2 regions of the Cobetia amphilecti genome follow, and region 2 is predicted to be linked to the other one. Evidence: predicted binding sites of a transcription regulator. Region 2 holds the regulator's gene; the other holds the start of a gene.
The links. Region 2 encodes PhoB, which activates phosphate uptake and scavenging genes when phosphate is short. Its sites were predicted from a motif close to TGTCATANNNNTGTCANA; they were not measured.
Positions count from the first base shown of each region.

Region 1: the regulator PhoB is predicted to act here: its motif matches at 8,216-8,233, upstream of R1T44_RS11590 (UTRA domain-containing protein).

Region 1 is NZ_CP136695.1:2,705,923-2,720,338, forward strand. Features, by position in the region: gene R1T44_RS11545 (YiiX/YebB-like N1pC/P60 family cysteine hydrolase) at 1-145, shown strand, start outside; gene R1T44_RS11550 (YehS family protein) at 262-762, shown strand; gene R1T44_RS11555 (metalloregulator ArsR/SmtB family transcription factor) at 852-1,187, opposite strand; gene R1T44_RS11560 (arsenate-mycothiol transferase ArsC) at 1,215-1,550, opposite strand; one part of gene R1T44_RS11565 (IS3 family transposase) at 2,036-3,115, opposite strand; one part of gene R1T44_RS11565 (IS3 family transposase) at 3,118-3,552, opposite strand; gene R1T44_RS11570 (PA4780 family RIO1-like protein kinase) at 3,725-4,588, opposite strand; gene R1T44_RS11575 (NAD(P)-dependent alcohol dehydrogenase) at 4,737-5,822, opposite strand; gene R1T44_RS11580 (hypothetical protein) at 6,153-6,341, shown strand; gene R1T44_RS11585 (LabA-like NYN domain-containing protein) at 6,545-7,102, shown strand; gene R1T44_RS11590 (UTRA domain-containing protein) at 7,255-8,025, opposite strand; gene R1T44_RS11595 (ABC transporter substrate-binding protein) at 8,654-9,742, shown strand; gene R1T44_RS11600 (alkaline phosphatase family protein) at 9,835-10,668, shown strand; gene R1T44_RS11605 (ABC transporter permease) at 10,668-11,516, shown strand; gene R1T44_RS11610 (ABC transporter permease) at 11,500-12,480, shown strand; gene R1T44_RS11615 (ABC transporter ATP-binding protein) at 12,480-13,667, shown strand; gene R1T44_RS11620 (HAD family hydrolase) at 13,660-14,334, shown strand.
Region 2 is NZ_CP136695.1:272,941-287,356, reverse strand. Features, by position in the region: gene uvrD (DNA helicase II) at 1-236, shown strand, start outside; gene R1T44_RS01275 (TRAP transporter substrate-binding protein) at 444-1,544, shown strand; gene R1T44_RS01270 (acyl-CoA thioesterase) at 1,699-2,133, opposite strand; gene R1T44_RS01265 (PstS family phosphate ABC transporter substrate-binding protein) at 2,747-3,706, shown strand; gene R1T44_RS01260 (ABC transporter permease subunit) at 3,820-6,087, shown strand; gene pstA (phosphate ABC transporter permease PstA) at 6,084-7,880, shown strand; gene pstB (phosphate ABC transporter ATP-binding protein PstB) at 7,877-8,722, shown strand; gene phoU (phosphate signaling complex protein PhoU) at 8,942-9,667, shown strand; gene cysZ (sulfate transporter CysZ) at 9,864-10,592, shown strand; gene phoR (phosphate regulon sensor histidine kinase PhoR) at 10,779-12,101, opposite strand; gene phoB (phosphate regulon transcriptional regulator PhoB) at 12,109-12,798, opposite strand; gene ubiA (4-hydroxybenzoate octaprenyltransferase) at 13,022-13,912, opposite strand; gene R1T44_RS01220 (chorismate--pyruvate lyase family protein) at 13,980-14,416, opposite strand, start outside.

The sequences.
Region 1 (14,416 bases), 1.7 Mb from region 2:
CTATCAGGAGTTGCTGCATATCCGCCATCACAGCCTGTTTGCGCCCTGCGACTTCGATATCTCGCCCTACTTCGACATCATCAAGCCGACCCTGTGCGCCGGATTCGACCCCCATCGCCTGCAGTGGAGCGAACCGCCCGCCTGATCTGGTATGCTGCGCGCCATCCGCGGCCTTGCTGGCCGGCACCTTGGCATCAGTTCTGCTGTGCCGACTGCGCCGCCTGCCGCCCTCTGACACTCTTCACGACCGGAACCACGCCCGTGACCAATAACGACATCATCCGTCGCCTCCGCTACGCGCTGAACCTCTCCGACACCGACATGATCAACACCTTCGCTGCCGCGGACCACGAGGTCTCACGCGCCCAGATCAGCGATTGGCTCAAGCGCGATGATGATGAGGCTCAGCAGCGCATCAAGGACATCGACCTGGCCAGGTTCCTCAATGGCCTGATCAACGTGCGTCGCGGCAAGCGCGAAGGCGCCCAGCCGGCGCCTGAAAAGCGTCTCGACAACAACGTGATTCTGCGCAAGCTCAAGATCGCCTTCGAGCTCAAGGATGACGACATGCTCGAGCTGCTGGCATTGGCCGGTTTCGAACTGATCACCAAGTCCGAGCTGTCTGCCTTCTTCCGCAAGCCCGATCATCGCCACTACCGCGAGTGCAAGGACCAGATCCTGCGCAACCTGCTCAAGGGCATCGAGCTGCGCCATCGTCGCCATGACCCGGAGACCGAGCAGCACGCCGTCGATCCGGTCTGATCAGACCCTGATGTGCTCTCAACAACAACGCCGCCCCGGAATCCGGAGCGGCGTTGTTGTATGACGGCAATGGCGATACCAACAGCGGCTCAGCATTCGCGGTTGGGGCGCCCTTCCATGGTGGCCAGGCGCGCCAGCAACGGCGCCATGCGGTGCTGACTCCCTTCCGCCGCCGCGACCAGCGCCGGCAATACCCAGGACGGCAGGCCAGGCATCAGACGGTAATAGACCCATTGCCCCTGGCGGCGGTCCAGCAGCAGACCGCAATTGCGCAACTGGGCCAGATGGCGCGACACCTTGGGCTGCGACTCCTGCAACACGTAGGTCATCTCGCATACGCAAAGCTCGCCTTCTGCATGGATAAGCAACATCAGCACAAGGCGTGTATCGTCGCTGAGGCATTTGAAAAGACGTGTCGGGGTCAGAAGAGACAATGCAGAATTCCACCTGATTCAATGATGTGAGCGTGCCGCCAACCACAGCTGCAAGCGCGTGCGAATTTCGTTCAAGGCGCGCCCATAGGACACCGCAGTATCCTGATTGCGCGGATCTTCGATATCCCAGAACATCAGCTCATCGGTCTGGCCATCCCACTGGCGACACTGCTGCTGCGCCTTCTGACACAGCACGATGACGGCATCGAAGGACTGAGAGCGGTAGCGTTCGATCGACTCGCTCGCCAGACCTGAATTATCCACCCCGGCGCGCGCCAGAGCGTCCAACGCGTGCTGTTGCGGGGCATCAGGCGCGACACCGGCACTGAAGGCGTCAAACTCGTCCCCCGCCATGGTTGCGCAGCAATGCCTCCCCCATCAGGGAGCGGGCAGAATTGGCATTGCACAGAAAAAGCACTCGCTGTTTGGACATGACTCATCTCCAGAGCTGCAATTTTACCTTACCATAGGGTCGCATATCAGAAGTACCGCGCTTGTATAACAAACTGATGTCAGTAGCCTTTCAGGTCTCGGCGCCCCACCTTTAGATCACTTTTTGCAACAAACCCGGCACCAAACCCTGCAACAGACGCGAACGGGCCAGCGCAGTGACCGGCAACTGCCAGGCACACCACGCCAGCCCGCGAAGATCGCCACATGCCACATGCCAGAGATGAGGATCGCCCTCTACATGCTGAACAAGTATCTCGATGACACTCACGTCGAAAAATATGCATAAAAATATATGTGTATCATTTTATTGCAGTCGCGTGACATCTCCGCTGAGCATCCTGTCGGAATCTGTCAACATAGTTGGCACATGAAGTGGTTCTGGCTTTTTAAAACCCTATTGCCTGCGGTATCGGATCCCGCTCCGGATTCAAATGCACTATCTCCGGCAGGTCGAGTTTTCGGATGTCACCTGACCATCGCTCCGGGTGACGCTGCTTCGCGGCCTCGAAGACCTCTCGGCGCTGCGTCAGAATGCCTTTGGCCTCGCCGTCATGACGCTGGCTCGGCGTGACGTAGCGAAGGGCGCTGTGCTGGTGCTCATGGTTGTACCACTCGGTAAATTGCTGAACCCAGTCCTGAGCCTCGGCCAGGGTGGCGAACCCGTCGACGGGGAAGCCCGGCCGGTACTTCAGCGTCTTGAAGGCCGACTCGGCGAAGGCATTGTCGTTGCTGACTCGCGGTCGGCTGTACGAGGGAGTGATGCCCAGGTCATAGAGCTTTTCCAGGAAGGTCGCTGCCTTCATCGGGCTGCCGTTATCTGAATGCAGAATCAAGGGTTTATGACGATCTGTCAGGCGCTCTCGCCAGCAGGTTTTCTGAATCAACTCAGCGGCCAGCTCGCCAGTCTCTGTTTCATAGATCTCGTGCCCGACGATCTTGCGGCTGAAGACGTCCATTATCAGGTACAGATACCACCAAGTGCCGCGCGCGGGACCGGGCAGCCACGAAATGTCCCAGCACCAAAGCTGGTTCGGCGCCGTCGCCTGGTGAGTGGTCGGTGGGCGCTTACGCTGAGGGGCCTGCTGTCGGCCCCGGTGATGTTGCTGATCATATTCATGAAGCACTCGGTATATCGTCGACTCAGAGGCCAGATAGCGGCCCTTGTCAGCCTGATCGGCCACGATGAAGGCCGGAGGGCGGCTTCGGTACTCTGGAGCGTTGCACAACGCCACGATCGCTTTTCGCTCCTCGGGAGATAGCTTGTTGGCCGGTTCCGGGCGATCGGCGTCGGGGCGGCGGTCCGCCGTCACTTCGCCTTCTGCGACCCAGCGGTAGTAGGTCCGCACGTTGATGCCCATCACCTGACAGGCCTTGGCCAGCCGAGCCCCGTCACGCTGGGCGTCTTGCACCAGGGTCACGATGCGCTGGCGATCCGGGAGGCTGGTCAGTCGTCCTCGTCGTGGGTCGTGCCCCAGATCGCCTCGGCTTTTTTTGACAGGGTCAACAGGGCCGCCGTCTCGGCGAGGGCCTTGTCCTTGCGGTGCAGCTCGCGCTCCAACTTACGGAGCCGCTTTTGCTCCGCCTTGCGAGCCTGGCGTTGTTGCTTGGCCTGCGCTGCCACGTCGTCGTTGGCGTTCATGCAGGCATCCCGCCAGGCTTCCACCTGCTCGGGGTAGAGCCCACGCTCGCGGCAATAGGCGCTGAGTTCGGCCTCGTTCATCGGGGCCGTCTCCAGGACGATCTGGAACTTCTCCTGACTGGTCCACTGGTCGGGCTGGGTGGAACGTGATGGCAAAACTTGTCCTCGCTCTCTGGCCTGTTTCCGCCAATTGTAGAGGGTTGTTGCAGTGATGCCTTCCTGTTTGGCCAATTCCGGGATGGTCATGCTCATAGGCGGCGCCATCTTCTTGAGGATGGCTTCCTTACGCTCTGTGGAATAACGCACGTTGATCACCTCTCAATCCGTTTAGGTGACAACTACGCTGGCAGATAAGGGCCCCTCCTCAGCGCTTCTGGCGAAAGCCCAAGGCCTGGCAAGCAGCTAGCAGTTAGCAGTTAGCAGCTAAAGGTTCTTGCTAGTCATCATCGCCCTCTTCCGCACTCTTCTGGCGCGCCTTGCGCTCCTGCTCTTCTTCCATGGCCGCCATGATGTTCTCGAGCAGCGCATCCACGTCCGGCGCTTCGGCGTCGTCCTCATAAAGGCCCGTCAGCTCGACATCCGGGTCCATATCACCGGCCTCGAACAATGCCCAGATCTCGTCGGCGTAGCGTGTCTGTGCCAGTTCAGGCGCGAACATCGCGTAGTAGGCGGTGATATTGGCGACATCCCGCGCCAACATGCTCTTGGCATTATTGTTGGCCGCGGCATCGACTGCCTGCGGCAGATCAATGATCACCGGGCCATAGTCATCGACCAGCACGTTGAACTCGGACAGGTCACCATGCACCAGCCCGGCATGCAGCATGCGCACGATGTACTGCATCATCAGCGCATGGTCTTCCCGCGCCTGCTCGGCGGACATCGAGACATCATTCAGGCGCGGTGCCACATTGCCGTCGTCATCGGTGACCAGCTCCATCAGCAGCACGCCATCGAAGCAGCCGAACGGCTGCGGCACGCGCACACCGGCATCGGCCAGACGATACAGCGCATCGACCTCGGCATTCTGCCAGGCGGCTTCCTGCTGGTTGCGTCCGAAGCCGGAGCCCTTCTCCATCGCCCGTTGACGGCGACTGTTACGCACCTTGCGGCCTTCCTGATACAGCACAGCCTGCTTGAAGCTGCGCTGGGCAGCATCCTTGTAGACCTTGGCACAGCGAATCTCTTCTCCGCAGCGCACGACGTAAACCGAGGCTTCCTTGCCACTCATCAAGGGGCGGAGCACTTCATCGACCAGACCGTCATCTATGAGCGGCTGGATTCTCTTTGGCGTTTTCATCGCGTTCTTATACGCGTTTTGCGATACATCGGGAATCACCCTGTAGCAATTTTGTGACATACCTTACGACAAAACCCCCGCCAATGCGTCATTGGCGGGGGTTTCAGCATTCACTGACAGACTGCCTGATCGGCAGCAGCGCCAGCGCTTATTGGGCGTTCTTGAGGCTCTGCATGTCAATCACGAAACGATACTTGACCTTGCCCTCCTGCATGCGCTTCCAGGCATCATTGATGGTGTCGATGTCGATCATCTCGATATCGCAGCCAATGTCGTGCTCGGCGCAGTAGTCGAGCACTTCCTGGGTCTCCGGCATGCCACCGATCAACGAGCCCGCCAGTACACGGCGCTTCATGACCAGGTTGCCGCCCTGCAGCGCGGGGTCCACTTCCTGCACCAGGCCGACGAGGATATGCGTGCCGTCGTACTTCAGGGTATTTAGGTAGGGGTTGAGATCATGCGGCACCGGCACCGTGTCGAGCAGGAAGTCGAAGGTTTCAGTGGCGGCTGCCATCTGCTCGTCATCCGTCGAGACGATCACATGATCGACACCATTCTCGCGCGCTTCCTCGACCTTGCTCTCGCTGCGGGTGAAGAGCGTCACTTCACAGCCCATCGCCTTGGCGAACTTGATGCCCATGTGGCCTAGGCCGCCCATGCCGATCACCCCGACCTTGTCGCCGGACTTCACGCCGTAGTGACGCAGCGGCGAATAGGTCGTGACACCCGCGCACAGCAGCGGCGCGGCCACTGCCGGGTCGAGCTTGTCCGGGATGGAGACCACGAAGCGTTCGCTGACGACGATCTTGTCGGAATAGCCGCCCTGGGTGAGGCTGCCATCGTGACGGTCCGGGCTGCCGTAGGTCATGGTCATGCCGTCGAGGCAATATTGCTCGAGCCCCTTCTGACAGGCGCTGCATTCACGGCAGGAATCCACCATGCAGCCGACGCCGACCATGTCGCCCACCTTGTACTGACTGACGTCATTGCCCACCTGGATCACCCGACCCACGATCTCGTGCCCCGGCACCAGCGGATACTGAGAAAAGCCCCAGTCATTGCGGCCGACGTGCAGATCCGAGTGACAGACACCGCAGTAGAGAATCTCGATGGCCACGTCATCCGGTCGCGGCTGGCGACGCTCGAAGTTCCAGGGCGCCAGGTCTGCCGTTTCGGATGCCACCGCATAAGCGCGAGTCTGGCCGGCAAAATCACCATTGGAAGGGCTTGTCATGGAGTCTCTCCTTGCTTGGCTGAGCGACGGGCAGCCTGACCATCAAAGATGATTCAGCGCCCGTAAAAGGATTCGCATGCCATGCGGCAATCGCGATCATGCCCACTGACCTCTTGCCGACAGCCCGACTTTTCAATGGCTTGGCCGCCCTGCATCACTGTGTTGGTCAGATCGCAACAGCGAGCCACCACGCTACGCGAGGCTTGCAGACACAAGGAAAAGCGACGCAAAACATCAGGCTTCTGATTCCAAATTGATGCCATCAAGCAGCAAAGTTGCCACTGTGTTATCATTCACTTTCACCCCTCACGTCTTGGAACGGAGTCCCGCATGGCGAATACTCGTACTGCTGCAAAGAAAAAAGCCCCGGCTGCTGTCGAAACCTCAGCCTCGCTTGAAGCTCAGATGCAGGCCTTCCTGGACCGTGGTGGCAAGGTGGATGTGATTGAATCCGGTGTCAGCGGCCAGGTCATTGGCGTCAAGCCGACCAAGCCGTCAAACCCTGCTGCCAAGAGCTGAGGCTTGCCATCAAGCCTTGGTGCTCGAACGCGCTGCTCGCCTCACTCAACTGGCGCCTGCCATCGAGTCACTGACCGTGAGAGCGTTGTTCATCGCTAGACCTCCAGCCGCTGCCCTGCATCATCAGGTAGCGGCCGGCTTCTTTCTGGGGAGAGGAAAATCACCTCTTGCCTACCCTTGCTCCTCCCGCCACGGCGACGCCCATGCCAGGATCCTCTTCGCGCGACAGCTCTCTCGACTCCCGCCAGCACTGCGCGCATGTCTCTCGCGACGCGGATGGGGCACGCACACGCCTGGCCGTCTTCATTGATGTGCAGAACATCTACTACACCACCCGCGACACCTTCGGTCGGCAGTTCGATTATCGTCGCCTATGGGCAGAGCTCGAGCGCCTCGGCTCGATTCAGCATGCCTACGCCTACGCGATCGACCGTGGCGACCCCAAGCAGCAGCAATTCCAGCAGCGCCTGCGCGAGATAGGCTTTGAGGTCAAACTCAAGCCCTTCATACAGCGCGGCGACGGCTCGGCCAAGGGCGACTGGGATGTCGGCATCACCATCGACGTGATGGAAGCCGCCCCCGAGGTCGATGAGATCATCCTCGCCTCCGGCGATGGCGACTTCGCCCTGCTGCTGGATCATGTCGCGGCGCGCCACGATGTGACTACACACGTCTACGGCGTCGGAGCCCTCACCGCCCTCGCCCTGATGAAAAGCGCCCATCACTTCCGCGAAGTCGATGAAAGCCTGCTGATGCGCTGACACCGATCGATCGCGTCTCAACCGCGCTCGAATCCTGTCTGTCGCACAAGAAACGCCCGCACGCCCTCAACTAAACAAGAGGATGTGCGGGCGTTTTCGTCTGGGCTACCAGCGGCCTGCCAGGCATTCAGGCTTTACCGCGAACTTGCCGACTAGCTCTGTGGTGCGGCACTCAGCGTCAATTCGATGGCGTCGTGGCGCCAGTGTTCATCATCGCAGTCCACCGCGCGGCCATTCTGATCGAAGTTGATGCGGGTGATGCGTTGCGCGGGACTGCCCTGTGCGGCGTTCAGCGCGGCGGCGGCCTCAGCGTCGAACACCGTGGAGGCCAGCTCGAAGCTCACGCGACTGACACGAATGGCGTATTCGTGTCGATAGAGGTCGGTCAGGGAGTGGGCTCCGAGGTCGAAATCGAGGATGCCCGGGAAGCAGTCACGTCGCAGGTGATGGCAGACATGCAGCACGCGCCGCCCATCGATACGCCGCACGCGAGTGATGCGATAGACCACTGAGCCCTCCGCAATCCCCAGTCGCTGCGCGATCACCGCGTTGGCAGCGACTTCTCCTGCCGCCAGTACCTCGGTGCTGGCCACCCGCTGCTGTGACTCGACCATGTCGCGAAATGGCAGGCACGCCAGCAAGTCATAGCGCAGTCGTGGCGGCGAGACGAACCAGCCCCGCCGATTCTCGCGATAGATACGACCCTCCGCCTCCAGCTGCAGCAGGGTGTCGCGCAGGGTGACCCGCGTCGTGGCAAAGCGTTCGATCATCTCGCGCTCGGAAGGCAGGCGCTGTGAAGCGCGTAGCGGCGCTGCCTCAAGATGGTTCAGCAGCTTGCCCTTGAGCCCTGCCACGGGGACATCCGCGTCAGGAGTTGCCGATGAAGCGGCGTCACTCTGGGGCTCAAGCGAAGATGAAGGCATGCGAAGTTCCTGAAAGATAACGAAAGACAGCAATTTCTGGCGAGTCACTTGCATGACATCCAGGGCGTCCAGGATGGAAAGGGTCAGAGAGAAGCGATTTCTGTGGTCTAGTTCAGATGACCCGCAAAGCTCAGTGCGTCTTTCCAAGACACGCTTGTCGAGACACGCATGAGGAGAATAGTGGCATTGGCGTGACAACTCGGTGACAGCGCAGCTCTGGCTGCCACGCCAGCTCAGCCATCACGTGCAGGCTCATGCCTTGCACGCCTATGGCTGTGGAAGATAGCGAGGACTGGAGCCCGCGGCAAGGCGCGGAGAAGGCACGGAGAAGGTATGAAGGAGGCAGAGGCAGAGCCGCCACCCCATGCCATGACAACGACATGTTGACGACACGCAACTGTCACAGGCGAGCGCTAGAGTCGATCGTGCCTTTCGAACTGAACTAGACCACACAATCTCGGCTGCCTCGGCACTTGCCTGAGCACTGGTCTGATCAATGATCCGAGAACTGGCCTGAGCAATGACCTGAGCACCCGGACGTGCTCTCAGCGTGTCGACAGGGTGCCTGATGCCCGTCACGCCTTACCTTCAGCGCAGCGATTGTTCATCACCTACTGGGGAAATCTCCTTGAAGTCGATTGCCACTACCTCATCCCGCTCCACCGGCCTGCTGGTTTCCACCTGCATGGCCGCCCTGTTGGGCAGTGCCTCCGTCAGTGCCGCCGACATGCCGGCTGACCTTCTCGAGGCCGCTCAGTCCGAAGGCCGTGTCGATAGCGTCGGCATGCCGGACAGCTGGGCCAACTGGAAGGACACCTGGGCAGACCTCGAGTCGAAGTATTCCATCGCGCATAGCGATACCGACATGAGCTCCGCCGAGGAAGTCGCCAAGTTCAAGGCCGAGGGTGAGAACGCCACCGCCGATATCGGTGACGTGGGCTTCGCCTTCGGTCCGATCGCGGTGCAGCAAGGCGTGACCCAGGCCTACAAGACCACGACCTGGGAGCAGATCCCGGAGTGGGCCAAAGACAAGGATGGCCACTGGGTACTGGGCTACACCGGCACCATTTCCTTCATGATCAACAAGACACTGGTCAGCGAAGATGAGCGCCCGACCTCCTTCGCCGATCTCGCCGAGGGTGATTACAAGGTGTCCGTCGGCGCCGTGGGCAAGGCCTCCCAGGCCAACAACGCCATTCTCGCCGCCGCCTTCGCCAATGGCGGCAAGGAATCCGACCTGACACCGGGCCTGGAAGTCTTCGCGGAACTGGCGCGCCAGGGCCGTCTGTCACTGGCAGAGCCGAGCATCGCCAACCTGGAGAAAGGCGAAGTCGAAGTCGCCCTGCTGTGGGACTTCAATGCCCTGAACTATCGCGATCAGATCAACCGCGACACCTTCGAGGTCGTCATCCCGTCTGATGCCTCTGTCACCTCCGGCTACGCCACCATCATCAACAAGCATGCCGCGCACCCGAATGCCGCCAAGCTGGCCCGTGAGTACATCCTCTCCGACGCCGGTCAGCTGAACCTGGCCAAGGGCTATGCCCGTCCTATCCGCGCCGAGCACCTCACCCTGCCTGAGGATATCGCCGCCAAGCTGCTGCCCAACGAGCAGTACGCCAATGCACGTCCGGTCCAGGACTTCGCAGGCTGGGAAGCCAGTGCCAAGCAGTTGCCACGTCAGTGGCAGTCCCAGGTACTGATCCACCAGCAGTGATCCCCGACCTCTGCTTCACGCGAGCAGAGCGCGCACCATCCTGACAGACGGCATCGCCTTTGCGGTGCCGTCTTGAGCTTCACGGAGTCACCATGTCTCAGCGTGTCATTCTTGTCGTGCTCGACGGCCTCAACCACGCCGTGGGTCATCATGCCATGGGCTATCTGAGTGCCCTGGTCGAGGCCGGCCGTGGCCAGTATCAATCACTGGACTGCGAGCTGCCGGCCATGTCGCGCCCGCTCTATGAATGCCTGCTGACCGGCGACCTGCCTGTCGACTCAGGTATCGTCAACAACGGCATCGTGCGCCGCTCACGCGGCATCAGCCTGTTCGACCTTGCCAGCCAGCAGGGCAAGCGCACGGCTGCCGCCGCCTATCATTGGGTCAGCGAACTCTATGTCGCGGCCCCCTTCGTGCCGGCCCGCCATCGCTGGCTCGACAATCCGGAATCCGCCATCCAGGCGGGCATCTTCTACTGGCAGGATCTTTATCCGGATGACCATCTGTTCAGTGACGCCGAAATGCTGCGCCTGCGTCACGACCCGGATTTCCTGCTGGTGCATAGCATGAACATCGACGATGCCGGCCATCGTCATGGCGGCGATACACCGCAGTATCGCAATGCCGCACGGCATGCCGACGTCGCCCTGGCCGACTACCTGCCGGCATGGCTGGAAGCCGGCTATCAGGTGATGGTCACCGCCGATCACGGCATGAATGCCGACCGCTCACACTCCGGCCTGCTGGAAGAGGAGCGTCGCGTGCCGCTGTGGACCTTCGGCAACGCCTTCGCCAACGGCGCCGCGACGGACCTCAAGCAACGCGAACTCTGCGGCACCCTGGCCACACTGCTGGGGCTTGAGCACAGCAAGGCGAGCAATCCGTCGCTGCTGGCGAGCCATGCTGCCACGCGAGGCCTCAAGTGATGTCTGCCGCATTGAAGCGTCGCCTGACCAGCCCCGTCATGTGGCTGCTGCCGTTTGCGCTGATCTTCGGCGCCTTCCAGATCGCGCCGCTGGTGTGGGTGATGATCAGCGCCTTCAAGACCACTACTGGCTGGGGGCTGGCCAACTTTCACGAGATCGCCTCCTCGGCCTTCTTCCGCCAGGCCATCTGGCGCAGCCTCGAGATCTCCTTCATGTCCAGCGTGCTGGGACTGGCGATCGCCGCCGTGACCTGTCACAGCATGCACCGCTGCGGCCCGCGCCTGACGCGCATGATGATCGCCTTCACCAACATGACCAGCAACTTCGCCGGTGTCCCGCTGGCCTTCGCCTTCATCATCCTGATGGGCGCCAACGGCATGCTGACCCTGATGCTGGAGCGCTTCGGCCTGCTCGAGGACTTCAATCTCTACTCGCGCACCGGCCTGATCGTCATCTACACCTGGTTCCAGATTCCGCTGGGCATCCTGTTGCTGTACCCCGCCTTCAGCACCCTGAAGACGGAATGGCGAGAAGCCGCCAGCCTGCTGGGCGCCAATCGCCTCGCCTACTGGCAGCACATCGGTCTGCCGGTGCTGTGGCCGTCACTGGCAGGTACGCTCACCGTGCTGTTCGCCAATGCCATGGGCGCCTACGCCACCGTCTATGCGCTGGTGAATACCAGCTACAACCTGATGACCATCCGCATCGCCAATCTGGTCTCCGGAGACCTGTTCCTGCAGCCAGAACTGGCCAGTGCACTGGCCCTGGTGCTGGTCGTCATTCTCGTCATCGTCACGCTGATTCAGCAATGGCTCATGCGCAGGAGCTACCATGTCACTTCCCGCTGAACTGCCCTATCGCCACGGCAAGCCCTTGCTGCCCAGCCTGATGGCGCGCCTGCGCCGCGTGAATGTCTATACCTTCATCGTCACCAGTGTCTTCGCACTGCTGGCACTGCCACTGATCGCGACGCTGTTCTACGCCCTGGCGACACGCTGGGGCGCCAGCCTGACTCCCGACGCCCTGACCGTGAAATGGTTTCTGGAACTCTGGACCACGCCGCGTTTTCTGGCGGCGTTCGGGCGCTCGCTGCTGGTCGCCGTCGGCGCGCTGGCACTGTCGTTGCTGCTGATCGTACCGGTGGTATTTCTCGCCCACACACGCTATCCGCGCCTGGACAGCGTGATGAATGGGCTGATCCTGCTGCCCTTCGCCGTGCCACCCATCGTGTCATCGGTCGGCCTGCTGCAGCTCTACGCGGGCGGCCCGCTGGCCATCGTCGGCACGCCGTGGATCCTGATCCCCACCTACTTCACCATCGTGCTGCCCTTCATGTACCGCGCTCTGGCCAACAGCCTGCGTGCGCTGGACGTGGCGTCCCTGATGGAGGCCGCTCAACTGCTGGGGGCAAGTCCGCTCAAGGCGTTCTTCCTGGTCGTACTGCCCAATATCCGCGTCGGCATCCAGATTGCCGTCTTCCTGGCCTTCTCGTTCCTGGCCGGCGAATTCGTGTTTGCCAACATGCTGGTCGGCACGCGCTTCGAGACCCTGCAGGTCTATCTGAACAATATCCGCGGCGCCAGCGGCCACTTCACCAGCGCCCTGGTCATCACCCTGTTCGTGTTCACCCTGATCCTGACCTGGCTCGGCAATCGTCAGCCCGCCGAGCAGGAGATGCCCGCGGATGACCCCGACGAGGCGCTGGCCACCACCATGACCGACGGCTTGCCCGGCCCACTGCCGAGCGCCGACCCTGAGCCGCGCCACACTCACCACCAGTCGTCAGACTCCGCACCCCGAGGGGACCGCTGATGCTTGCCATCGACACCGCCACCACTTTCGATAGCCAGAGCGCCGGCGGCCTTCTGACCAGCGCCCTGCGCGAACGCGCCGCCGACCAGCACTACCTTAAGCTCAATGGCCTGGCCAAGAGCTTCGGCAAGACCCAGGTGTTCGCCGAGATAGAGGCCGAGATCGCGCGCGGGGAATTCATCACCTTGCTCGGCCCCTCCGGCTGCGGCAAGTCGACCCTGCTGCGCGCCATCGCCGGCCTCAATGATGTCGATGCCGGCCAGATCATCGTCGATGGTCACGACATCACGTCGCTGCCGCCGCAGCGTCGCGGCATCGGCATGGTCTTCCAGCACTATGCGCTGTTCCCCAACATGCGCGTGGCGGAGAACGTGGCCTTCGGGCTGCGCATGAAGAAGGTGCGCCCGGAAGAGCGCGAGCGGCGTGTCAGCGAGGTGCTCAGACTGGTGGAGCTGACCGATCAGGCGCAGCGTTTCCCGCACCAGTTGTCTGGCGGTCAGCGTCAGCGTGTGGCGCTGGCACGCGCGCTGGTGGTCGAGCCGCAGATCCTGCTGCTGGATGAGCCGCTGTCGGCACTCGATGCACGTATCCGCCGCCATCTGCGTGATCAGATCCGTGACATCCAGAAGAGCCTCGGCCTGACCACCCTGTTCGTAACCCACGATCAGGAAGAGGCACTGCTGCTGTCGGACCGCATCTTCCTGATGCATCAGGGGCGCATCCTGCAACAGGGCAATGCCGAGTCGCTGTATACGCGGCCGGTGGATGCCACGGCGGCAGGCTTCATGGGGCATTACAATCTGATCGGTCGCGAGCTGGCGCGCCCGCTGCTCGGCTATGAAAGCGACAGCCCGCGCGTGGCACTGCGTCCGGAAGCGCTGTATCTGCAACCGGACACCAGCCCCCAGGGACAGCAGGATGAATATGCCAACTTCCCGACCCAGCCCTTGCCGGACAATGCCGGCCCCGGCTGCCCGGGCGTGATTCGTCGCCACCAGCTGCTCGGCAATATCGTGCGTTACGAGGTGGACTGTCAGGGACTGCGCCTGAATGTCGATGTCCTCAATCGCAGCGCTCGGCAGTTATTGCCGCGCCATCTGCGCGTGATGCTGCACGCCGATCTGGATGAGGTTCAGGCGCTGGGCGGTAACGAGACCGCCGCCATGTCGCAGGTGCCCCATGGATGACATCACAGGACTTGCCATCTTCGATCTCGACGACACCTTGCTCGAGGGCGATGCCACGGGGCTTTGGGCCGACTGGTTGATCGCAAAGGGCTGGATCGCCGATGGCGAGGAATATCGCGCGATCTGGGCACAACAGATGCTGGACTACGCGGCCGGTGAGCTCGACATGGAGACCCACCTGACCCACCTGCTGGCCCCGCTGGCAGGGCGCGCCGTCAGTGAGGTCGATGCCGAGGTGGCACGCTTTCTCGATGCCGAGCTGATGCCGCGCCTGTATCGTGAGGGGCTGGAGCGAATTCACTGGCACCGCGCGCAGAATCATCAGGTCGTGATCATCTCGGCCTCGACGGCGCACCTGGTCGCCCCCCTCGCCGAACGTCTGGCGCTGGACGCGGCCCTGGCCACGGCCCTTGAGACCGAGCAAGGCTGCTACAACGGGCGGGCCCGTGGCATTCGCACCTTCCGCGAGGGCAAGCTCGCGGCACTCAAGGCATGGCAACAGCAACATGCAGGCCACAGCGCCGGGGTGCCCAGCTGGGGCTATTCGGATTCACGCAATGATCTGGCCTTGCTGGAGTTCGTCGATCACCCCTTCGCCGTCCACCCGGACCCGACCCTCGCCAGCCTGGCGCAACAGCGCGCCTGGCAGACACTACGTTGGCAATGAAGGAAACCAGGTTGGCAACAAGAAACGCTGGGCTGGGATCGAGAGACTGGACTAGAGTCGAGAGTCCCTGCGCTGGAATTGA
Region 2 (14,416 bases):
CCCAGCGCGCCACGCCGAATCGTCGTCCTTCCGGCCCGCGTCAGGAGAGTGTCGAGGCCAATGGCGACATGCCGGCACTCTCGCTCGGCAGCCTGGTGCGCCATCCGCTGTTCGGGGAAGGCGTGGTCATCAATGCCGAAGGCCAGGGCGAGCGAGCGCGCGTGCAGATCAGCTTCGAGGGCGAAGGCGACAAGTGGCTGGTGCTGGGTTTTGCCAAGCTGGAAGTGCTGAGCTGATCCTGCATTGATGGCAGGCGCAGACATGAGGCGCTGACAGCGGGCGCTGGCAAGAAGTGAAAAGCGGGCACAGCGGGCGCGGTATTCGTTCGCCATTACGGCCTTGGTGCAGTTGTGGGCCATCCATGGGTCGCGGCATAGTGGCAGACAACCTGCTGTCTTGATGCCGCGTCATGCATTGCCCACAACTCGAACAAGGAAAGTCCCATGCAACGCCGCCGTTTTCTCTCTGCTCTGGGGGCCGGTGCTGCCGGCCTCGCCGCCGCGCCTTTCGTGTCCACCGCCAATGCCGCCGAGGGCGAGACCATCCACTGGAAGATGGTCACCTCCTGGCCGAAGAACTTCCCGGCACTGGGCACCGGTGCCAATGAATTCGCCAGCCTGATCGGCCAGCTCTCCGGTGGTCGCCTGCAGGTCAAGGTCTATGGCGCCGGCGAGATGGTACCGGCGCTGGAAGTCTTCGATGCCGTGTCCTCCGGTACCGCCCAGATGGGCCACTCGGCCTCCTACTACTGGAAGGGAAAGGTGCCCGCGGCCCAGTTCTTCACCGCGGTGCCCTTCGGCATGAACACCACCGAGACCAACGCCTGGCTGTATCACGGCGATGGCATGAAGCTGTGGGACGAGATCTACTCGCGCCACAACCTCAAGCCGCTGGCGGTGGGCAACACCGGCACCCAGATGGCCGGCTGGTTCAACAAGGAAGTGAACAGTCTCGACGACATGAAGGGCCTGAAGATCCGCCTGCCGGGGCTGGCGGGCGAAGTGATGAATCGCATCGGCGCCAGCGCGGTCAATCTGCCGGGCAGCGAGATCTTCACCGCGATGGAAACCGGCGTGATCGATGCCACCGACTGGGTCGGCCCCTACAATGATCTGGCCTTCGGCCTGCATCAGGTGGCCAAGTATTACTACTCGCCGGCCTGGAACGAGCCTTCCGCCATCCTCGAAGGCACCGTCAATCTTGAGGCCTGGCAGGCATTGCCGGAAGACCTGCAGCAGGTGGTGATCCAGGCGGCCAGAATCGCCAATCACGCCATGGTGGATGAATTCGCATTGCGCAACGCCACCGCGCTGACCTCGCTGGTCGAGGAGCACGGTGTGGAACTGCGTGAATTTCCCCAGGACGTCTATGCGGCGCTGTTCGATGCCTCCAACGAGGTGCTGGACGAGTTCATCGCCAAGGATGAGGACGCCAGGCGCGTCTATGAGTCCTACCGCGCCTTCCAGCAGCAGGTCGCGCCCTGGTCGCGTATCGGTGAGCAGGCCTATCTGGATGCGCGTGGTCGGGTGCTGGGCGAAGCCTGAGCGAGCCTCTTTCGGACTGCCTGCCGCACTGTCTGCCTGACTGTCTGAGCGCGTGACTGACTGTTGACGAAAAAGCCGCCCGTGAGGGCGGCTTTTTCTTGGCGTGTGACTGACAGGAAGAGAGGCGAGGCGCCTGGCTCAGTCCTGCTCAGGATCAGTCCTGCTCCTCGATGATGGCGGTGCTGGCCTGCTCCGGTACGGCACGGATGCGGCCATTGTCATCGAGTGCCACCATCACGTAGCAGGCTTCGGTCACCTTGGTCATCGCGTGTTGATTGCGCTCCTGCGGCGGGCGGATCCAGACCTCGACGGAGAGCCTGATCGAACTGCGCCCGACCTCGGCCACCTGAGTGAAGATATTGACCACCGAGCCGATACGCACCGGCGACAGGAAATCGAGGCCTTCGACGGCCACGGTGGCAGTGCGTCCGTGGGCGACGCGCCCGGCGGCCAGCTCACAGGCCTCGTCCATGCGGTGCATCAGCCAGCCGCCGCTGATGTCGCCATAGAGATTGGTGTCCTGGCGTTGGGCGATCAATTTGAGCGTCAGTGTGCCGTTCGGCGTCGGGATATCATCCAGAGCTTGCATGTCATGACTCGCTATCTTGTTGTTATAAAATGGTCATTTCATTTCTGCACCCTTGCGTCTGAAAAAGGTGCGTCTTTTGGCGCAGGGCGCTGCCTTGCACAGGGGGCCTCCTTGTACAGGGGGCCTTATACAGGGCACTTCGGCAATCGCCGAAGAAAGTCACCGGGTACCATCGATAGCATCAGCGCGACGCAGACCATGGCGGATGAGCCGCAGCGGCTTCATCATCTCCTGTATCCTACTCCGGCGGACAAAGCACTGTCCTCACTGACAAGGGACTGTCAGGAGATTTTTTGCGCTGCAGCATGGAGTATCGTTCCTCAACGCAGCAATGACGGATACTCGCTGTCTTTCGCCATGCTGCACGGGCCGCCTTGATCCACCGTCGCGTGCCCGTCGCCACGGGCGTGGCAAGCCGTGGCCAGCTCCGTGTCGCATCGTCATCTTGTTCATTCTCTGGTGGGAAGTCGCCATGTCAGTTTCCGTCGGGTCGCTTGTTCGTTCAGGCTTTCGCGCCGTGTTCGCGTCGCGTCGCGGGTCATCCGCGTCCTCCTCATATGTGCCTTCCTCCTGCGCGCCCCGTCTGCGCTCAGGTCTGCCGTCGCTGCGGCTGATGTCGCTTGCCTGCCTGCTGGGGCTCTCGACGCTCTCGGCTCCGGCGCTGGCCGACAAGGTGCCCGAATATCGCCCGGTGTCCGGGGTGGTGGGCAACCTGACGGCGGTGGGCTCGGATACCCTGTCGGTGCTGGTGACGCGCTGGGCTGCCCAGCTGCGCCGCTATCATCCGGGGGTGCGCGTGCAGCTGCAGGCCGCGGGCTCCTCGACGGCGCCGCCGGCATTGATCGCCGGCACCACCCGCATCGGCCTGATGTCGCGTCCGATGAGCGATCAGGAGCGTCAGGACTTCACGCGTGAATTCGGCTATCCGCCGCTGGGTGTGCCCGTGGCGCTGGATGCGATGGGCATCATCGTGCATCGCAGCAATCCGCTGGAGGAGATCAGCATCGCGCAGCTGGATGCCATCTTCTCCGCCACGCACAACTGTGGTGGCCAGGCGGCCAATCGCTGGGGCCAGCTCGGGCTGAGCGATGAGTGGAATGACCGCCAGATCACGCGCTTCGGGCGCAGTGCCACCTCGGGCACCTACGGCGCCTTCCGCCGTATCGCGCTGTGCGATGGTGACTTCCGCCTCGATGTCAGCGAACAGCCGGGCTCGGCCTCCATCATCGGTGCGGTGGGCTCCTCACCCAATGGCATCGGCTATGCCAGCTTCAGCACCTCTTCGCCGCTGGTGAAGCAGCTGTCCGTCAGCCGTGAGGCGGGTGGCCACGCCGTCTTCCCGAGCCGGGCCAGCATTCGCGATGGCCGTTATCCGCTGACCCGCGCGCTGTACATCTACGTCAATCGCGTGCCTGACGAGCCGCTCCCGGCGCTGGAGCAGGCCTTCCTGTCATTGATCATGTCGCGCCAGGGCCAGCAGGCCATCCTGCGCGGTGGCTATGTGCCACTGCCGGAAAAGCAGCTGCTGCACTGGCGTCAGCAATTGGGGCTGGAGGATGTGGATGCCCTTTGATTCGCCTTTGTCATCTCTCTGTCATCACTTGGACATAATCTCGGTGCCATACCCGCTTCATGCGTCTGCGGAGTCGACACTCCAGGGCGCACATCCTTTCGTGGTGATATTTCATGTCGGCAGTTGATGCCTCCCGAATGCAGCGTCGTCGTCTGCGGCATGACCGTCTTGCCAGTCTGTGGCTGACAGCGGCCGGGCTGGGCGTGATGGTCATCGTCGTCGTGATGCTGGCCTATCTGGTCAGCGTGTCGTGGCCGCTGCTCAAGCCCGCCAGCGTCACGTCGCTTCCTCAGCAGGCGCTCGAACAGCAAGCGAGCGACCAGCAGATGCCTGCCGCTCAGACCGCCCCTGACTGGCTGAGCGACCCTGACTGGCTGAGCGCCTTGCCTGACATGCCGCTTTCCGCGCGTGACGGGCTGCCTCCCGTGCTGGCCAGAGATGATTCGACGGCGGATTCGCGCACCTCGCCGCTGGCGGGTGTCTGGCTCGCGGATGATCGCCTGCAGCTGGTTCAGCAGTCCGCCGCCGGCGTTCGCCTGCGCGGCAGTGCCATCGAGGTTCCCGCTGGGCTTGAGCGCCGCCAGGCAAGCCTGGTGCTCAGCCGTGACCAGCTGTGGCTGCGCATTCCGTTCGAGGAGGGCGATGGCCTGTGGCTGGCGCGCCTGACGTTGTCGGCGTCGCACGGCGCCGCAGGCGCGCTGGAGGACGATGCAGCAAGCCAGACTCCGCACTCCGAGTGGCAGCAGCAGTGGTTGCCGGGCACGGCCAGGCTGTCTTCGCAGCAGGGGCGTCTGCTGGTCACCGCTGACCGCGATGGCTTCACCCAGTGGCAACTGAGCGAGGCCTCCACCGGAACCAAGCCGCTGGCGCGCAAGCTGGCACATCACGCTGTGAGCTCTTCTGCCTCCGCGTCATCGCCGGCGATCACCGCGATCAGCGTCCTGCGTGGCGGCAGAAGCCTGATCGTCGGGGACGCGGCAGGTGGCCTGAGCCATTACCTGTTGCCGGCGCACGCGCAGCCGCTGGTCAAGGCCGGCGTCTTTGACAGTGACCTGTCGGCGCCGGTGGTGACGATGGCCGCCGCCCATCACAGCCTCGGCTTTGCCGCGCTGGACGCCAACGGCCGCCTTGGCCTCTATCTGGCCACCAGCGAGCGTCGCCGTCAGGTGCTGGACTGGCTGGACGCCGCCCGGGTCGCGGCTGGCGTGACGCTGGAATTTGACAATGATGACCGCCGCTTGCTGGCATCGGCGACCCGGGAGACAAGGCTGCCCGCTCAGGAAGCGCCGCTGGGGGCGCTCGGCAAGGCCTATGCCGGGCTTGCGATACACGACCCGCATCAGGCCGTCGGGCTCGACGCCATCTTCGGCAAGGTCTGGTATGAGGGGCGCGCTGCGCCGGAGTGGATCTGGCAGCTGGAGAGCACCGGCACCCACGAACCCCGTCTGTCGCTGGTGCCCATCATGTGGGGCACGCTCAAGGCGGCGCTGGTCGGGCTGCTGTTTGCCGTGCCGTTGGGGCTCGGCTGTGCCATCCATGTCGCCTGCTTCATGGCGCCGCGCCAGCGTTCCCGCATCAAGCCGCTGCTGGAGATGATGGAGGCGCTGCCGACCGTGGTGATCGGCTTCATCGCCGCCCTGGTGGTCGCACCCTTCGTCGAGCGTGAGCTGATGGCGGTGTTGCTGGGGCTGGTCCTGATTCCGCTGGGCACCATGGTGGCCGGCTTCCTGTGGACCCTGTCGCCGCGCGTATGGCGCAATCTGCTGCCGGAAAACATGGCGGCCTTCGGGCTGTTGCCGCTGCTGTTCGTGCTGCTGTGGCTGGATGTGACCATCGCCGGCCAGGTCGAGCAGTGGTGGTTCGACGGCGACCTCCGTCAGTGGCTGTTCAGCCACTACGGCATCGATTACGCCCAGCGCAATACCCTGGTGACCGGCATGGCGCTGGGGCTGGCGGTGATGCCGACCCTGTTCACGCTCAGCGAGGATGCTCTCTCGTCGGTGCCGCGCGGTCTGGCCGCCGGCTCCGCGGCGCTTGGCGCGACGCCATGGCAGAGCCTGCGCCGAGTCATCCTGCCTGCCGCTGCGGTCGGGCTGTTCTCGGCGATGATGATCGGCATGGGGCGCGCCGTCGGTGAGACGATGATCGTGCTGATGGTAGCCGGCAATACGCCGCTGGTGGATGCCAGCCTGTTCGAGGGCCTGCGTTCACTGGCCGCGACCCTGGCCATCGAGCTGCCAGAGGCCGAGGTCGGCAGCAGCCACTACCGCTTGCTGTTCCTCGCCGCCCTGGCATTGTTCGTCTTCACCTTCGTGGTCAATACGCTGGCGGAAGTGCTGCGACAGCGCTTCACGCCACCCAATCAGGGGAGCTGGGGATGAGTCACCCTGACACCAATCGCGCCAGCTCCTCATTGCTGCGCCCGCGCGAGCCGCTGGTCGGGCGCCTGCAGCGCTACTGGCGCGACGGCGGCCCGTGGGGCTGGCTGAATGCCATGGCGGTCAGTGTCTCGCTGGTGCTGGTGCTGGGCCTGCTCAGCCTGCTGGTGGTGGGCTCCTTCAGTCACTTCTGGCCCTCTCGACTGGTCGAGGTGGAGCTGTCGGCACAGCCGGGCCAGAGTCCCACGGCCCTGACCACTACGCGCGGTGAGCCGGCGGCCGACAATCGCCATCTGCTCGGCGAACTGATGCACGAGGAGATGCGCCGTGTTACCTCGGGCGAGGGGGATGACGCTCGCCAGCAATGGTGGTTGCTGCAGACATCCTCGCGTGACGGGGCCGCGGCCAGCTGGCAGTGGCTGCCGGAGACGCTGCTCGACAGGATGACCTTCCCCAGCCAGGCGCTGATGCTGGAAATGCGCGACGGCCGCACTCTCTACGGCATGCCACGGGCGCTGAGTGACCCGATGACGGGGGAGATGGACCACACGCCTGACGTCGGCGACGGGCCTGCCCGGCCCTTGTCCGAAGACGCCGAGCCACTTTTTGCCCGCCTGAAGATGATCGAGAGCGAGCGCCGCCAGCTGCAGGCACTGCGCCTGGACAGTGAAGCCTTGAGCAGTCGCTATCAGGCGCTGCAGCAGTCGCTCGAATCCCGGCGCAGCGCCACTGCTGATGGTGACGCGGCGCGGACTCAAGAGGATGCTGAGCTCGAGCAGGAGATGCAGGAGGAGTTGGAAGAGGTGCGCAGTGCCTTCATCGAGCGTGAAGGTCAGCTGAGTGCCCTGCGTGATGCGCTGGCGGGCGGTCAGTTGCTGCTGGGCGGCAATGGCGGCTACGAAGGCCGCATCGCGCTCGATGATATCCGCAATGCCTGGCGACCCAATGCGATGGGCTTCAGCGGCCGGCTGATGATGACCTTCAAGCGTTTCCGCGACTTCGTGGCCGGCGCGCCTACCGAGGGCTTCGGTGGCGTCTGGCCCGCCATCTTCGGCACCGTGCTGATGGTGGTACTGATGTCGATCATGGTGATGCCCTTCGGCGTGATGGCGGCGCTCTATCTGCACGAGGTGGCCCATCAGGGACGCCTGACGCGCCTGACGCGCATCGCGCTGCGCAACCTGGCCGGGGTGCCCTCCATCGTCTATGGCGTGTTCGGCCTCGGCTTCTTCGTCTATGGCCTGGGCGCCGGAATCGATGAGCTGTTCTATTCCGAGCGGCTGCCGACGCCGACCTTCGGGACCGGCGGCATTCTGTGGGCCTCGCTGACGCTGGCCCTGCTGACCTTGCCGGTGGTGATCGTCGCCACGGAAGAGGGGCTGGCGCGCGTGCCGCGTCGTCTGCGCGAAGGCGCGCTGGCGCTGGGGGCGACACGCCTGGAAACGCTCAAGCGCGTGGTGATTCCGGCGGCCTCGCCGGCGCTGATGACGGGGCTGATTCTAGCCGTGGCACGTGCGGCGGGCGAAGTCGCGCCGCTGATGCTGGTCGGGGTGGTCAAGCTGGCCCCGGACCTGCCGCTGGATGACAGCTTCCCGTGGCTGCATCTGGACCGCAAATTCATGCATCTGGGGCATCAGGTCTATGATCTGGCCTTCCAGAGCAGCGATGCCTTCAGCAGTCGGCCGCTGGTCTACGCGACCGCGCTGGTGCTGGTGGTCGTGATTCTATGCCTCAATCTGAGTGCCATTCGCCTGCGTCACATGCTGGCACAACGTTACAAGGGAGCCACCGAATGAGGCGTGACTCTGAACAGCCCAAGCCCCAGTTGTTTCTTCAGGAGACGCCTGCGCGGCCGGCTGAGGACATCTGCCTGGAAACCCGCCACCTGAGCCTCGATTATCAGGCACGTGTCGGCAAGGAGAACCAGACGCGACGCGCACTGGAGGATGTCAGCCTGCAGATCGCACGCAAGCGCGTGACGGCCTTCATCGGCCCTTCCGGCTGCGGCAAGTCGAGTCTGTTGCGTACCTTCAATCGCATGACCGATCTCGACGAACAGTCACGTCTTTCCGGCAAGGTACTGCTCGAGGGCGAGGACATTCATGCGCGCGGCGTGGACGTGCCGATGCTGCGCCGCCGGATCGGCATGGTCTTCCAGACGCCCAACCCCTTTCCGATGTCGGTCTACGAGAACGTGGCCTTCGGACTGCGGCTGGTCGGCGAGAATGACAAGCGCCACCTCGATGACAAGGTCGAATCCTGTCTGCGCTCCGCGGCGCTCTGGGAAGAAGTGAAGGACCGCCTGCACGACAGCGCGCTGGGGCTCTCGGGAGGCCAGCAACAGCGGCTGGTGATCGCGCGGACGCTGGCGGTCGAGCCGGAGGTGCTGTTGCTGGATGAACCGGCCTCGGCGCTGGACCCCATCTCGACGCTCAAGATCGAGGAGCTGATCCGTTCGCTGCGCTCGCGCCTGACGCTGATCATCGTCACGCACAACATGCAGCAGGCCGCGCGGGTGTCAGACGATACCGCCTTCCTGCATGAGGGCCGCCTGGTGGAATTCGCCCCGACGGATCAGCTGTTCACCAACCCGCGGCGCCGCCAGACGGAAGACTACATCACGGGGCGTTTCGGTTAGCGCGCTCAGCCGCGAACGTGCAGCCAGGTAGCCTTTTTGCCCTGATATTGCTGACGATGGCGGCCAGATAGCGCCTTTGCGCCAGGGGTGAAACATAACTGCAATCAAGTGTCGGCATGCTGAGGGGGAGCCCGCTGTGTCAGTCAGTAGTGGGCCATACTTGTCACGTCATTCATGTCACGCCCCCTGACTCGGTGGGCGACTTTCCGGGAGAGGGAAATGGATATCACCAGCGATTCGCACGGCAAGCATATCTCAGAGCAGTTCAATCACGAGCTGGATGCACTGAAGACACACCTGCTGGCCATGGGCGGACTGGTAGAGAAGCAGCTGCAGGATGCCGTCACGGCATTGCTGGAAGGCGACAGTGAAACCGCCACGCGGGTGCGCGACAACGACAAGGCTGTCAACGACATGCAGCTCAAGATCGATGACGAGTGCACCCGGGTGCTGGCCCGCCGTCAGCCGGCGGCCTCCGACCTGCGCCTGGTGCTGGCCGTCATCCGCGCCACCTCCGATCTCGAGCGTATCGGTGATGAATCGAGCAAGATCGCACGCAACGCCATCTCGCTGGTCGAGAACGGCCAGAGCCCGCGCGGCATGGTCGAGGTGCGTCACCTCAGTCAGCACGTGCGCAGCATGGTGCGTGACTCCCTGACGGCCTTCGCGCGCTTCGATACCGACCTTGCCCTCAAGGTACTGCGTGAAGACGCCTCGGTGGATCTGGAATATCAGAGCGCGATGCGCTCGCTGATGACCTTCATGATGGAAGACGCGCGCCAGATCACGCCGGTGCTCAACGTGATGTGGATTCTGCGTGCGCTGGAGCGCATCGGTGACCACGCCGACAACCTGGCCGAGTACGTCATCTTCCTGGTCAAGGGCGTGGACGTGCGTCACACCGATACCCATGACCTGAAGCCGCAGGACCTGGACAAGAAGTGAGCTGACGCGCTTCCCTGCCCCTGTGTCGCCTCTTTCGCCCCGCTCCTGCTTACCGGCAGGTCGCGGGGCGATTGCGTCGTGGGAGCGCGAGCGATGTCAGGCGGCCGACAGCTGCGCCGCGCAGGCGGGAGTGCTAGGGTGTGGCTCCGGTCAGCCCGCTGGCTGACCGGTTCTTTTGAGATGACGAGGACGTCGCATGATTGATGCCGTATCGGCGCTGGTCCGCGGGACCCGCATGGTCTATACCCCCGGGCTGCGCCGCTTCGTATTCGTACCGCTGGCGATCAACCTGGTGCTCTACAGCATCACGCTGTGGGTATTGTTCAACCAGTTCGGTGGCTGGATCGATTACTGGATGCTCAAGGTACCGGCGTGGCTGGAGTGGCTCAGCTGGTTGATCTGGCCGGTGCTGGTAGTGAGTCTGTTGCTGGTGGTGTTCTTCACCTTCAGCCTGGTGACCAACCTGATCGCCGCGCCCTTCTACGGCATTCTGGCCGAGAAGGTCGAGCATCGTCTGGATGGCACCCTGATCGATGATGACCGCGGCCTGATGAAGATCGGCGTCGACTCGCTGGGGCGTGAAATGGCCAAGCTGGGCTACTTCATCCCGCGCATGATCGCGCTGTTCATCATCGGCTTCATCCCGGGCCTGAACCTGCTCTCGCCGCTGTTGTGGGGGCTGTTCTCGGCCTGGAGCATGTCGATCCAGTACCTCGACTACCCGATGGACAACCATCAGGTCAGCTTCGGTGACATGAAGCAGCGCCTCAAGGCGCGCTGGTGGCCCTCACTGACCTTCGGCGCCGCGGTGTTCGTCATGACGCTGGTGCCGCTGGCCAATCTGCTGTTCATCCCGGGCGCCGTCGCCGGGGCGGTACTGATGTGGCAGAGCCACTACCGTCAGTTGCCGGCGCCGCGTCGTTGAGACAGCCTGTCGCAGAGCTGGCTTGTCGCTGAACTGGCTCGTCGCTAAGTTGGCTCGTCGCTGAAATAGCCGCAGCGTCGTCTGATTGACCAAACGAAACGCCCCGCAGTCGCCTCCTTTCGAGGTGGCTGCGGGGCGTTCTGCGTTGGGCTGGCGTCCGGGTCAGATCATCACGGAATCAGCACATCACTGGGCTAGCGCACTGCTGGCCTGGGGAGCGCTCGCCTGACAGGCTCGCTCGTCGGGGAAGTGACAGCGGAAGCGCGCACCCTCGCCGGGGTGGCTGTCGATCTCCAGATGGCCCTGATGGCGAATCAGCACATGCTTGACGATGGCAAGCCCGAGGCCGGTGCCTCCCGTGGCGGTGCTGCGGCCCTTGTCGATGCGGTAGAAGCGCTCGGTCAGGCGCGGCAGGTGGACCGGGTCGATGCCGTCCCCGTCATCTTCCACCTCGACCAGCAGGCCCTGGTCATCCGCCTTCCAGCGCAGGGTGATATGACAGTCTTCGGGGGTGTAGCGCACCGCATTGAAGACCAGATTCGAGATCGCGCTGCGCAGTTCCTGCTCCTCACCGCGCAGAGACAGGCTGGCATCGGCCTCGATGGAGAAGGTGTGGCGCCCCTGGGACAGGCCTTCGGCGTCGTCGCGGATATGGCCGAGCAGGGCGCTCATGTCGATGCAGCGACCATTGTCGGACAGCTCGTCGGTTTCCAGGCGTGACAGGGTCAGCAGGTCCTCGACCAGGTGCTGCATGCGGTCGGTCTGGCTCTGCATCTGGCCCAGTCCACGCTGCCAGCGCGGTGGCAGGTCATCGGCGTAATCGGAGTAGGTCTCGAGATAGCCTGCCAGCACCGTCAGCGGCGTGCGCAGCTCATGGGAGACATTGGCCACGAAGTCGCGGCGCATCTCTTCAAGACGATAGAGGCGGGTGACGTCACGCAGCATGACCAGACGCTCGTTGTCACCGAACAGGGTGATGGAGATCTGCAGCGTCAGGTTGTCAGACAGCGGCGACTGGAGCGTCAGCGGCTCGCGGTAGGCCAGCCGATTGAAGTAGTCGATGAAGACGGGGTCACGCAGATAGTTGGTGATGTGCTGGCCGCGGTCGTGGCTGGCCTTGAGACCGACCAGCTGCTCGGCAGCGCTGTTCCACCATTCCATGTCACCGTGGTTGTCCAGCATCACCAGGCCGTCGCGCATGGCCTCGGAGGATTCCTGGATACGGTTGAGGATGCTGCGCAGTCGCTCCTGAGCCTGACGCTGGCCCTTCTGGTAGCGGTAGAGACGATCGAGCAGGTCTCCCCAGACGCCATCGCCGGGCGGCGGCTCTTCATGGGGATTGGTGATCAGCCAGGTGTAGAGGCTCTTCAAGTGCTTGAGATGGACGAACAGATACAGCGAAAGACCCAGCGCCAGGCCCCAGCCCAGATGACCCAGCAGGCCACCGATCAGGCCGAAGCCACCGGCAAGGTAGCCGAGGCGCCATAGCTCGTTGGTCCAATAGCGCATGAATCCCTCAGGCCTGAGCGCTGAAGCGGTAACCGGTGCCGCGGACGGTCTGGATCAGATGCTGATGGCCTGTGCCCAGCGCCTTGCGCAGGCGACGGATGTGCACGTCCACGGTGCGCTCCTCGACATAGACGTTGCCGCCCCATACCTGATCGAGCAGCTGGCTGCGAGTGTAGGCACGCTCCTGATGCGTCATGAAGAACTGCAGCAGGCGATATTCGGTCGGGCCGACATCCAGCGAGTTGCCGTGGGCGGTGACGCGGTGGCTGGCCGGGTCGAGCATCAGGCCTTCGACTTCCACCGCCTCCTCGACTCCCTTGGGAGTGGTGCGACGCAGCACGGCCTTGAGACGGGCGACCAGCTCGCGCGGCGAGAAGGGCTTGGTGATGTAGTCGTCGGCACCGGCTTCCAGACCTTGAATCTTGTTGTCTTCCTCGCCCTTGGCGGTCAACAGGATGATCGGCAGCTCCGAGGTGGTCTCGTCACGCTTGAGGCGCCGCGCGAGCTCCAGGCCACTGGTGCCCGGCATCATCCAGTCCAGCAACAGCAGATCGGGCTTTTCATCGACGACGATGGCGTGGGCGTCCTGGGCATTGTCTGCCTCCAGCACGCGGTAATCCGCCATTTCGAGGGCAACGGCGATCATCTCGCGAATCGAGGATTCATCGTCGACAATCAGTACGGTCTTGGAGCTCATCGCTAGATCCCATGCAGCAGTCGGCGCACGCGCCAGAATGACAAGTCGATGACGATTACAACCCGCTTATATGACAACGAGATGACAACTGCCAGCATGGCAGCTTGCACGCAAGCCTGCCAGCCGCCTTGGAGGCGCGGCAGGCAGGCATGAACCGTGGGCTGGGGAGCAACAGAGGGCAGGGGTCGCTTTAGATTAAATAATACTAATGTTTATGCAGGAGTCAGCTCATCGGCCAGGTCGCCAGGGCGATACCGGCGAAGATCAGCAGACCCGTCCAATGATTGTTGAGGAATGCCTGGAAGCAGGGCGCACGCTCACGCTCACGGATCAGACGTTGCTGCCAGACGAAGGTGACGGCGGCAGCAGCCAGCCCCAGCCAGTAGAAGATGCCCAGCGCCAGCTGCAGGCCGATGCCGATCAACACCGCCAGCATGCCCAGCTGCAACAGGCCGATCATCAGCTTGTCGGCACGCCCGAACAGCACGGCGGTGGACTTGATGCCCACCTTGAGGTCGTCGTTGCGATCGACCATCGCGTAGGCGGTGTCGTAGGCCACCGTCCACATCAGGTTGGCCGCGAACAGCCACCAGCCGTAGGTCGGTACCTCCTCCAGCGTCGCGGCGAAGGCCATCGGAATCGCCCAGCCGAAGGCGGCGCCCAGCACCACCTGGGGCAGATGATGGAAGCGCTTCATGAACGGATAGCTGGCCGCCAGCAGCACGGCGACGATCGACAGCAGCACCGTGGTCAGGTTGGTGAAGCACACCAGCACGAAGGCGGCCGCGACCAGCCCCCCGAACAGCGTCAGCGCCTCGCGCTCCGAAATGCGGCCCGAGGTCAGCGGCCGGTCACGCGTGCGCTCGACATGCTTGTCCCAATGGCGGTCGGCGTAGTCGTTGATGACGCAGCCGGCGGCGCGCATCAGATAGACCCCGGCGATGAAGATCAGCAGGGTCGTGCGCTCGGGAATGCCATCTGCCGCCAGCCACAGTGCCCACAGGGTCGGCCACATCAGCAGCCAGGTGCCGATGGGGCGGTCCAGCCGTGTCAGGGCGAGGTAGTCGGCCAGTCTGGAAGGACGCGAAGCGGCGGAAGTGGATGACGCGGTCATCGGGGCTCCTGGGCGGGTGGTAGTGGGCAAGGGAAGAGAGGGATACGAGGCCAGTCGGGCGCAAGGCTCAGGCCAGCTGCAGCGCGTGCTGGAAGGCCGGTGTGAAGCCCTCCTGCACCAGCACCTTGAAGCGACCATGCGAGAACATCGAGCGGCGCATCCACAGGCTGGTGGTGCGGGCCAGCGGCCTGGGGCTCGAAAGCACCAGCGGGGCGCGGCTGACATCGATGGCGCTGCGGGTCAGGTCGGGCTGGCGAAACAGCCAATGGCCCAGCGAGCGCTCGCCCAGCGTCGAGAGGCGATGACCGTGGGCCAGGTCCAGCGCCGCCAGCGAGCGTGCGATCACCCATGGTGTATCGCCATGACAGAGTGCCACTTCGCGTCGCCAGACATGCCGGCGTGGGCCGATGCCCAGCAGGCGTGCCTCATCCAGCCGCGCGGGGCCGGTGTCCTGCAGCAGCAGGCGCACGCGCAGGCCCTGAATGGGCTGGCCATCGCGTTCAT